3 regions of the Pantoea sp. SGAir0183 genome follow, and region 2 is predicted to be linked to each of the others. Evidence: predicted binding sites of a transcription regulator. Region 2 holds the regulator's gene; each other region holds the start of a gene.
What was found. The regulator PurR, encoded in region 2, represses purine synthesis genes. The targets are predictions, from matches to a motif close to CANGCAAACGTTTGCNTG.

Region 1 (3,277 bases), 1.7 Mb from region 2:
CCCGGCACGGTCCAGTAAATCAGGTAGCCGATACCGACGACGGTGATCAACACCAGTACCAGCGCCAGGCCAAGGATTTCCCGGCCATAGTGCAGAAACTCGCTGACCGGTGTTTTCCAGCCGTCGGCAAAGAGCAGCGGCGGAATAAACAGGACGAGGAATAATTCCGGGTCAAAATCCACATGCAGCCCAAACGTGGGCCAGGCCAGCAGCGCACCAACGGCAATTTGCACCAGCGGCAGCGGGATTTGAAAAGGCAAGATACGCGCGGCGACCCCAGAGAGCGACACCACCAGCGTCATGATCAAAATAGTAAAAAAGATTTCCATGCTTTCCTTAGGCGGGTTGTTATCTTTGAATCAACGTGAAGATAAAGTGTAAAACAAACTGGCAAGCGCGGAAAAAGCTACGTGTGCTTCGGTGAGGAAAAAGCGGAAAATTCCGGACGCACGGCTGCACGTCCGGTCAGACAGTCAGATCGCCCAGCCTCCGGCATAAAAAGCCACCAGCGCAACGGCAATCACGACCGTGCCAATATTTAACTTACGCCATTCACCGGCAAACAGTCGGCCAACTACCAGGGTGGCAAAACCGATCATGATGCCGGTAACAATATTACAGGTCAGGACAATAATGACTGCGGTGAGCAGGCCCGACATCGCATCGACAAAGTCGGCGAAGTCGATTTTAGCGACGTTGCTCAGCATCAGCAGGCCGACATACATCAGGGCGGGTGCCGTCGCATAGGTTGGTACCAGATAAGCCAGCGGAGACATAAACAGAATCACCAGAAACAGCAGACCCACGACGATTGCCGTCAGGCCGGTTTTACCGCCTGCCGCCGTACCGGCCGCCGATTCAATATATACCGCGGCGGGCGACGCGCCCACCAGTCCGGCAAACAGGCTGCTCAGCGAATCCGTGGTCAGTGCCCGTCCGCCGTTAATAATCTGCCCGTCTTTATCGAGTAAATTGGCCTGTCCGGCCACGGCGCGAATCGTGCCGGTCGCATCAAATACCGCCGTCATCACTAACGCCAGTACGGTGGGCAAGACGGCAGGCTGCAACGCGCCCATAATGTCGAGGCTGAAAAACAGCGATGTCCCCTGCGCATCACGCAGGCTCGGCAGCGCAAACAGCCCTTGCCAGCGGACGGCGGGATCGAAGGCCAGGCCGAGAGCAGAGATCACGATGACCGTCAGCAAAATACCGCCAGGCACCCGGCGCTTCTCCAGACCAAAAATCGCCGCCAGCCCCAGCAAAGACATGAGGACGGGGAAGGAGGTAAAGTGCCCCAACGCCACCGGTAAACCTGAGCCAGGGTTTCTGACCACCAGCCCCACGTTGTCAGCGGCAATCAGCAGTAAAAACAGGCCAATCCCGATGCCCGTACCGTGTGCGACGCCCATCGGCAAATTACGTAAGATCCAGGCCCGAATCCCGGTGGTGGAAATCAGCGTAAACAGCAGCCCCATGAGGAACACAGCGCCAAGCGCGACCGGCACGCTGATGTGCTGACCCAGTACAAGACTGAACGCTGTAAAGGCCGTCAACGAGATTGCACAGCCAATCGCCATGGGTAAATTGGCCCACAGCCCTATCAGGATTGACCCGAAGCTTGCCACCAGGCAGGTGGCAACAAACACCGCCGTAGGAGAGAACCCCGCTTTACCCAGCATACCGGGAACCACGATCACCGAATAGACCATGGCAAGAAAGGTCGTCAGCCCGGCCAGGATTTCCTGTCGCACGCTGCTGCCACGGGCCGAAATGGCGAACCAGGCATCCAGTCTTCCACTGGTCGGGCGTGATTCAATTGACATAGTTAAGCCTCAAAAATTTTTATTGTGTAATTCACGCGGTCACCGTTCTGCATTCCCTGAATATGTCTTTACCCACGGGCAACCGACAAAAGGCAAACGTTTACTTCGCCACGCAGAACGGGTGTAACAAGCACCACCAGACTGAAGGGGGCAGATTATCCGGTCTTTAACCGCCGCTTTTCAACCGTTCAGAGGGAATTACTGCGTATAAAGATCAGGTTAGTAACATCAGGAACGTGCTGGAAACCTGCCAGTAACATTCTTGCAGGCAGCGTGGCCGGTCGATGAAAGAGGATGTTGGTGGAAGAGAGATGACGCCGGACGGCGTCATCAGAGCGCATCGCCTCAGCCCGGCAGAGTGAGTTCACCGCCCTGTTGAATGGCCCGTTGCCATGCGGCGCGCTGCTGAACGGTGGTTAACCATTTTTGCGTGGCGGGCGCATTGTGCAAGCCGGCGCGCTGGCTCAGCGCCAGAACAGGAAAACTCATTTGCACATCGGCGATGCTGAATCGTTGACCGGCAAACCAGGGATTGGCCGAGAGATGATCTTCGATCATTTGCCTGTGGACGTGGAGCTGTTTGTCCAGCCAGGCTTTTTGTACGCCTTTCCCCAGCGCGGCACCCACGGGACGCAGCAACCAGGGCACGGGCGCGCTGCCCAGCCGGCCAAACACCAGCTTCATGACCAGCAGCGGCATCAGGGAACCTTCAGCGTAATGTAACCAGTAACGCGCCTGGAGGCGCGCCTCTTCGTCGGTAAGCTGTAATCGCTTCTCGCTGTCGTACTTTTCTTCGAGGTATTCCAGTATGGCCCCGGACTCCGCCACCACCCGATTGCCATCTGTGATAACCGGCGATTTGCCTAAGGGATGCACTTTTTTCAGTGCTTCCGGTGCCAGCATGGAGGCTTCACGCTGATAACGTTTAACCTGATAAGGCACTTCCAGCTCTTCCAGCATCCACAGCACGCGGTGCGAACGAGATTGTTCCAGATGGTGAACAGTAATCATCATGATTCCCTGCGAATGAATATGCAGACAGTATAGACGTCACTTCACCTTGTGCAGAGAACCATCCTGCTCGGGATCCAGCAGGACCGCACCTGATCCCTGCTGTCCCAGCCGATCGCCGGGGTTACGGAGCGGACAGTCACGCATGGATAAACAGCCGCAGCCAATGCAGCCATCCAGGTCGTTACGCAGGCGCGTCAGGGTTTCGATGCGCTTATCCAGTTCATCCCGCCAGTGCTGCGTCAGATTGCCCCAGTCCTGCGCAGACATGCGTTTATCCGCAGGCATGTTTTCCAGACTGTCGCTGACGCTGGCGAGCGGAATGCCGATGCGCTGGGCGATTTTAATGATCGCCACACGGCGCAGGACATCACGGCTGTAGCGCCGCTGATTGCCGGGATTGCGCGTGCTGGAAATCAGCCCTTTGCTTTCATAAAAATGCA
Region 2 (3,277 bases):
CGCGGTGGCAGCTTTAGCGCGGCCGCCCAGGAACTGCACCGTGTGCCTTCTGCCATCAGCTATACCGTTCGCCAGCTGGAAACCTGGCTGGCTGTGCCGCTGTTTGAACGCCAGCACCGGGAGGTGATTCTCACGCCGGCGGGCGAGCATTTCGTGCGGGAAGGGCGCAGCGTTATCAAAAAAATGGATGCCACACGACGTCAGTGTCAACAGCTCGCCAACGGCTGGCGCGGTCAGATTGGTATTGCCGTCGACTGCATCGTCAAACCGCAGCGGACCCGGCAGTTTGTCAGGGATTTTTACCGTCATTTTCCCGACATGGAGTTGCACATCAGCTATGAGGTCTTTAACGGCGTCTGGGATGCGCTGGCAGACGGGCGAGTGGATGTGGCGATAGGTGCGACACAGGCGATTCCGGTGGGGGGGCGTTTCGCCTTTCGCGATATGGGCACCCTGAACTGGCGTTGCGTGGTGGCGCATCAGCATCCTCTGACGCAGGTTGCTACGCTGGATGATGAGGCGTTGCGCTACTGGCCTTCTCTGGTGCTGGAAGATACGTCACGCGCGTTACCGCGTCGTATGACCTGGGCGCTGGATAACCAACGCCGGCTGGTGGTCCCGGACTGGCAAACCGGTCTGGACTGCGTGCGCGCCGGCTTGTGTGTCGCGATGATACCCGGCCATTTAGCGCGGCCCTTACTGGACAGCGGCGAGATGGCAGAGCTGAACTTACCACAGGCGTTTCCGGAAAGTCCCTGCTGCGTCAGCTGGGCGGAAGATCGCGCATCACCGGCGCTGGGGTGGTTACTCCAGTACCTGGGCGATGCGCAAACGCTAAATCAGGAGTGGTTGAGCGAGGATTAACGGCGGTAATCGCGATAAGGACCATAGCCCACCGAGCGTCGCTCAATAAGCGTCGGGTGGACTTCAATCGTCTGCGACTCTTCCCGCTTACTGGTAATGCGATCTAACAACATCTCCAGCGCTTTCTCACCCAACTGGGCTTTAGGTTGATGCACCGTGGTCAGTGCCGGAGTGAAATAGCGCGCATTGCGCACATTGTCGTAACCAATGACGGAGATATCCTGCGGCACGCGCAGGCCCATTTCGTCGGCCGCGCAGATTGCGCCCATCGCCATGATGTCGCCCCCACAGAATACGGCGCTTGGGCGCTGCTTCTGTGACAGAATCTGCTGCATGGCCTGATAGCCAGATTCGGGTTCAAAGTCACCCTGCACAATCCATTCGGCACGTGGCTGAATACCCGCTTCTTCCAGCGCCTTAAGGAAACCGGCATGGCGACCGCCTCCCGTGTTACGCTCCATCTGGCCGGGAATGGCACCAATATCGCGATGACCACGCTCAATCAAATAACGTCCCGCCAGATAACCGCCCTGAAAAGCATTGTCCAGTACGGTATCGGTAAAGTCGGCACGGGATTCGCCCCAGTCCATCACCACCATCGGAATATTGCGGTTCGCTTCCAGCATTTGCAGCAGATCATCCGGATACTCTGAACACATCACCAGAAGCCCGTCAACGCGCTTTTGCGCCATCATCGACAGATAGGCGCGCTGTTTTTGCAGGTCATTATGTGCGTTGCCCAGAATCAGGGTATAGCCTTTATCGAAGCAGTGATTCTCAATGGCTTCGATAATTTCAGCAAAGTAGGGCGCTTCACTGGACGTGGCGAGCAGGCCCAGCGTTTTGGTGTGATTCACCTTCAGGCTACGCGCGACTGCGCTGGGAGAATAATGCAGTTCCCGAATCGCTTCCCACACCGCTTCGCAGGTATTTTCTGCGACAAAGCGCGTTTTATTGATGACGTGTGAGACGGTCGTGGTGGACACGCCCGCACGCTTCGCCACATCTTTAATTGTTGCCATGTAAATCGAACTCCCGGGCCTATCTAAATTATTGATAAGCATATTGTTAAACGTTTGCGTCAGCGGACGGTTATTTCTGCGAAAAACATCGCTTTTCTGTCCGGTATTGAGTCATCAGGGCAGGAAATAACGTCTGAAAAGGGCGCGGACGCAACCGATATTGCGCGCTGTTGCGCAACAAAGGGGGGATTCTAACAAGGCTGTGCGGATAAAACGAGATTTTTACCCACGCGTATGTGAAAATGCTATCACCTTACAAACGTCAGGGTTAAAGGAGAGGGGATGAGTACCGATTTAAAACTGTCATTAATGACGACGGCAGCCGCACTGTTGATGATCATCGCGTTTAGCTTCACCGCTATTCTGCACTAGCCGCATTCGTTTGCAGCGACGCTATACTGGCTGACTGCGCGTCCAGCCTTGCCGGTGATACGTCCTGTCTGTCAGACCGTATCACCGGCAAGTGCGGCATTTTCGCCCGGAACACCCCGCTGCACAATCGGGGCGATATGGGCAATAAAAAAGCCGGGAAGCTGCCTTTCCCGGCTTTTTTGTATGAAGGACGTTTAGCGAACGGTCTTTGGCGTCATAACGCGACGCGCACCAATATAATGGCGCTGCCAGTAATCTTCGCTCAACGCACTGATTTGAATATCTTTACCGGTACGCGGTGACTGAATGAATTTACCGTTGCCCAGGTAAACCCCGACATGATCTGCGGTTCCACGCCCGTTGATGCGGAAGAAAACCAGATCGCCTTTTTCAAGGGATTCGCGGTTGACCGGTGCTGCATCCCGCAGATGGTACATTTCGTTAGCGGTACGGGGGATCTTAAACTTCACGACGTCTTTGTAGGCGTACCATACGAGGCCACTGCAATCAAAACCCGTATGGGGCGATTTGCCTCCCCACTGATAACGCTTGCCAAGTTGCCCCATCAGTTTTGCCATCGCCGTTTCACGCGCTTTCTGGTAACGCTGGCGATGCGCTTTACTCATTTTAATGGTGCCGGTTTCGGTATTGTCTGCCGTTAACGCCTTCGCAGCACGTTGATGACCATACCGTTTTTTGCTGGCGGCATTGGCGGCGACTTTTTTGCTCAGCGTCTTGTGCGAGGCAGTCGTTTTAGCGAGTGTTTTGTGCGTGATGGTGTGAGAGGTCGTTTTGCTGGTTTTCGTGGTCTTACTGACTTTCTGAACAGCGGAGGCGCGACTTTTTTTAGATGAGGCTTTAACCGCGCGTCGTTTGCGCCGATCATCGTCGCGCGCACTTTTTTTCTCTACCTTATGCAAGCTGGCCTTAACCGTCGCATGCGGGGAGGCAGCAGCGATGTTAAAGAAGAGTTGCGCAAAAGCCAGAATAAGAAGCGTAATGATTGAACGCATAGTCCG
Region 3 (3,277 bases), 760 kb from region 2:
CGCACTCTGGGCATTGCAGCGTAAAATCTTTGATTTTCCGTGGCAACCCGACTGGACATTGTGGCTGGCCTTACCGCTGGGCGGCGCGCTCTTACTGTCGCTCTGTGGTGGCTGGCTGGGCGTGCGTTTGTTGAAAGGCAATGCGTTGTTCAGGACGTTTGACGCGACGTAAAACCGACCGGGCGCGATGATACTGCGCCCGGTCGTGAACAGATTTACAGCTTGGCTGCTGCCCAGCGAATACCGCTGGCATACCCGGCAGGTAACAGCGGCAACAAGGCCTGCAAGGCGGCAGCGAGACGGCTCTGGTCGCTGTCGGTCAGGTTGAGGTGACCGACTTTGCGTCCTTCACGCACCGCTTTGTCGTACCAGTGCAAATGCACCAGCGGCTGCTGGAGCCAGTCAGTATTTAACGCTGTGCCAATCAGGTTAACCATCACTGAGGGCGCAATGACCACGGGCTGTGGCAGAGCCAGACCCAGAACAGCGCGCAGGTGAAGTTCAAACTGACTGATTGAGGCCCCGTTCTGAGTCCAGTGCCCGCTGTTGTGAACGCGAGGCGCCAGTTCGTTAATCAGCAATCCCTGCGGCGTGACAAAGCATTCCATGGCCATGACGCCGACGTAGTTCAGCTCGTGCAGGATGGCGCTTAACATCGCCTCAGCCTGCTGTTGCTGCGCGGCATCTGCCTGCGGGAACGCAACGCTGGTACGCAGAATGCCTTCTTCATGCAGATTATGTGTCAGCGGATAAAATACGGTGCTGCCATCATGGCCGCGCGCGCCGACCAGCGACACTTCCCCCGAGAAGTTAATGCCTTGTTCGACAATGCATTCACCGTAACAGTCGTCGGGTAACGTATCGGTTTCACCGGCACGTAACCGCCATTGACCACGACCGTCATAACCGCCCGTGCGGCGCTTAACAATAGCCAGTTCGCCCAACGTTTTGAAAACGTGCGGCCATTCACCTTTATCCGCCAGCAGTTGCCAGGGGGCAGTCGCCAGACTGAGCTGATCCAGCAGCTGTTTTTGCGTCAGACGGTCGGCCAGCCGCGGGAAAATATCGCGATTCACAAAGGCCGGGTGGCTCGCGAGTTCGCGCGTCAGTGCCGTCTCGGGCCAGCGTTCGATCTCAGCCGTAATCACGCTCCCGGCGATAGGCAGGGTAGCGGGGTCGGCATCCAGGCCAACCGGATGCACGGCAATGCCCATAGGCTCGCCCGCCTGACGTAACATACGGCCAAGCTGTCCGTTACCCAGTACGCAAACCGGCTTCATGCTTCCTCCCGCGGGTCCGGATTGTCCAGTACCTCATCGGTCTGTGACTGACGCCAGGCGGCCAGACGTGACGCCAGCGCGCTGTCATGAATCGCCAGAATCTGCGCCGCCAGCAGGGCTGCGTTAGCGGCGCCCGCTTTGCCAATGGCCAGCGTGCCGACCGGAATGCCGCGTGGCATTTGCACAATCGAGTAGAGGCTGTCGACGCCGCTCAGCGCGGCGCTCTGTACCGGCACACCGAGTACCGGCAGCAGGGTCTTGGCAGCCAGCATCCCTGGCAAATGCGCCGCGCCACCGGCACCGGCAATAATCACCTGAAAACCGTTGTCCGCTGCGGTTTCCGCAAAGCTAAACAGTTTATCCGGGGTACGGTGCGCTGACACCACTTCCACATGGAAGGGTACGTCCAGGCTGGTAAGGATTTCCGCAGCGAACTGCATGGTGGACCAGTCACTTTTGGAACCCATAACAACTGCGATGCGGGCCGGGGCGGCATTCGACGACATGCGGTCAACTCCTGTGAATAAAAACACACCTGACCAGGCGGACAGGTTTTGAAGGGCACAGAGAATACCATGAGAAAGGCGCAAGGAAAACGGTTGCGTCGGGCGGGTTAGCGTCAGACGATAAGCTTATCGCATCAGGAATGCATACGGCCTGAGTGAGACAACTCGGCTCACCGCAGGGCGGGGAAGGCAGGCGGCAGGGCGTGAACGCGTTTCACTATGCTGGCCTGCCGCCCGTTCGCACAGTCCCCGGGTACCTTGCGCCGCTCGACGGGCCTCAGCGCAGGTGTGCAACGCGATGTCACCGGACGACTAAAAATCGAAGTCGATGAGCTGGATGCCGTTTGCATCCAGTTGGATCATTGATCCCCGGCTGTGCCAGGCACCCAATACCGCGCGCTGTGCGGGGGCTCCGTTCAGCGACACATCATGGATAGCGGGGCGGTGCGTATGACCATGAATCAGTAAAGGCACCTGCTGACGTACCATCGCATCGACCACGGCCTGTTGATTGACATCCATAATCTCCAGCGACTTATGCTGGTTGGCCTGTTTACTGTTGGCGCGCATCCGTGCCGCAATCCGTTTACGAATAAACAGCGGCAGCGTCAGGAACAGACGTTGAATCCAGAGATTATGCACTTTCGCCCGGAACTGCAGATAACCCGCATCGTCGGTGCACAACGTATCGCCATGCATAATCAGAAGTCGGTGACCATAAAGCGTCAGAACCTGCTCCTCGGGCAATAAGGTCATGCCGCTGGCGCGGGCAAAGCGTTTGCCGATCAGAAAATCGCGGTTGCCGTGAATAAAAAAGACCGGCACGGGCAGGGCATGAAGGGCGCTGGCAACCTGTTGATGCAGCGGATTCGGATCGTCATCACCGATCCAGGCTTCGAACAGATCGCCCAGAATATAAAGCGCGTCGCAGTGGGGCGCTTCGCGCTGCAAAAAATGCAGAAAACCGGCGGTAATCGCCGGTTCTTCCTGACACAGATGGAGATCTGCGATAAACAGCGTGCGCGACATTACTCGCTAACGGTCACTTTCTGAATGATGACGTCATCTTTCGGTACGTCCTGATGCATACCGCTGCGACCAGTTGAAACCGCTTTGATTTTCTCTACCACGTCCATCCCTTCAACCACTTCAGCAAATACACAGTAACCCCAGCCCTGCAGGCTTTCGTCACGGAAGTTCAGGAAGTCGTTGTCCGCCACGTTGATGAAGAACTGTGCGGTCGCAGAGTGCGGCGCAGAGGTACGGGCCATGGCCAGCGTGCCTTTGGTGTTTTTCAGACCGTTGTTGGCTTCGTTACGGATCTCTTCTTTGGTGGCTTTCTGCTTCATGCCAGGCTCAAAACCGCCGCCCTGAATCATAAAGCCGTTAATCACACGGTGGAAAATGGTGTTGTCGTAGAAACCTTCACGGCAGTAATCCAGGAAGTTCTTTACGGTTGCGGGCGCTTTGTCATCGAAGGTCTTGATCACG

Region 1: C1N59_RS19245 (NCS2 family permease) is a predicted target of PurR. The motif match lies at 1,913-1,930, and genes of this name have one in related genera.
Region 3: purE (5-(carboxyamino)imidazole ribonucleotide mutase) is a predicted target of PurR. The motif match lies at 1,869-1,886, and genes of this name have one in related genera.

The regions. Positions count from the first base shown of each region.
Region 1 is NZ_CP028053.1:4,130,586-4,133,862, forward strand. Features, by position in the region: gene C1N59_RS19240 (Na+/H+ antiporter) at 1-329, opposite strand, end outside; gene C1N59_RS19245 (NCS2 family permease) at 474-1,823, opposite strand; gene C1N59_RS19250 (glutathione S-transferase family protein) at 2,169-2,834, opposite strand; gene soxR (redox-sensitive transcriptional activator SoxR) at 2,874-3,277, opposite strand, start outside.
Region 2 is NZ_CP028053.1:2,455,732-2,459,008, reverse strand. Features, by position in the region: gene punR (DNA-binding transcriptional activator PunR) at 1-864, shown strand, start outside; gene purR (HTH-type transcriptional repressor PurR) at 861-1,886, opposite strand; gene C1N59_RS11420 (cytochrome bd-I oxidase subunit CydH) at 2,169-2,258, shown strand; gene C1N59_RS11415 (C40 family peptidase) at 2,453-3,271, opposite strand.
Region 3 is NZ_CP028053.1:3,219,803-3,223,079, reverse strand. Features, by position in the region: gene ybbP (putative ABC transporter permease subunit YbbP) at 1-172, shown strand, start outside; gene purK (5-(carboxyamino)imidazole ribonucleotide synthase) at 216-1,280, opposite strand; gene purE (5-(carboxyamino)imidazole ribonucleotide mutase) at 1,277-1,786, opposite strand; gene lpxH (UDP-2,3-diacylglucosamine diphosphatase) at 2,099-2,815, opposite strand; gene ppiB (peptidylprolyl isomerase B) at 2,815-3,277, opposite strand, start outside.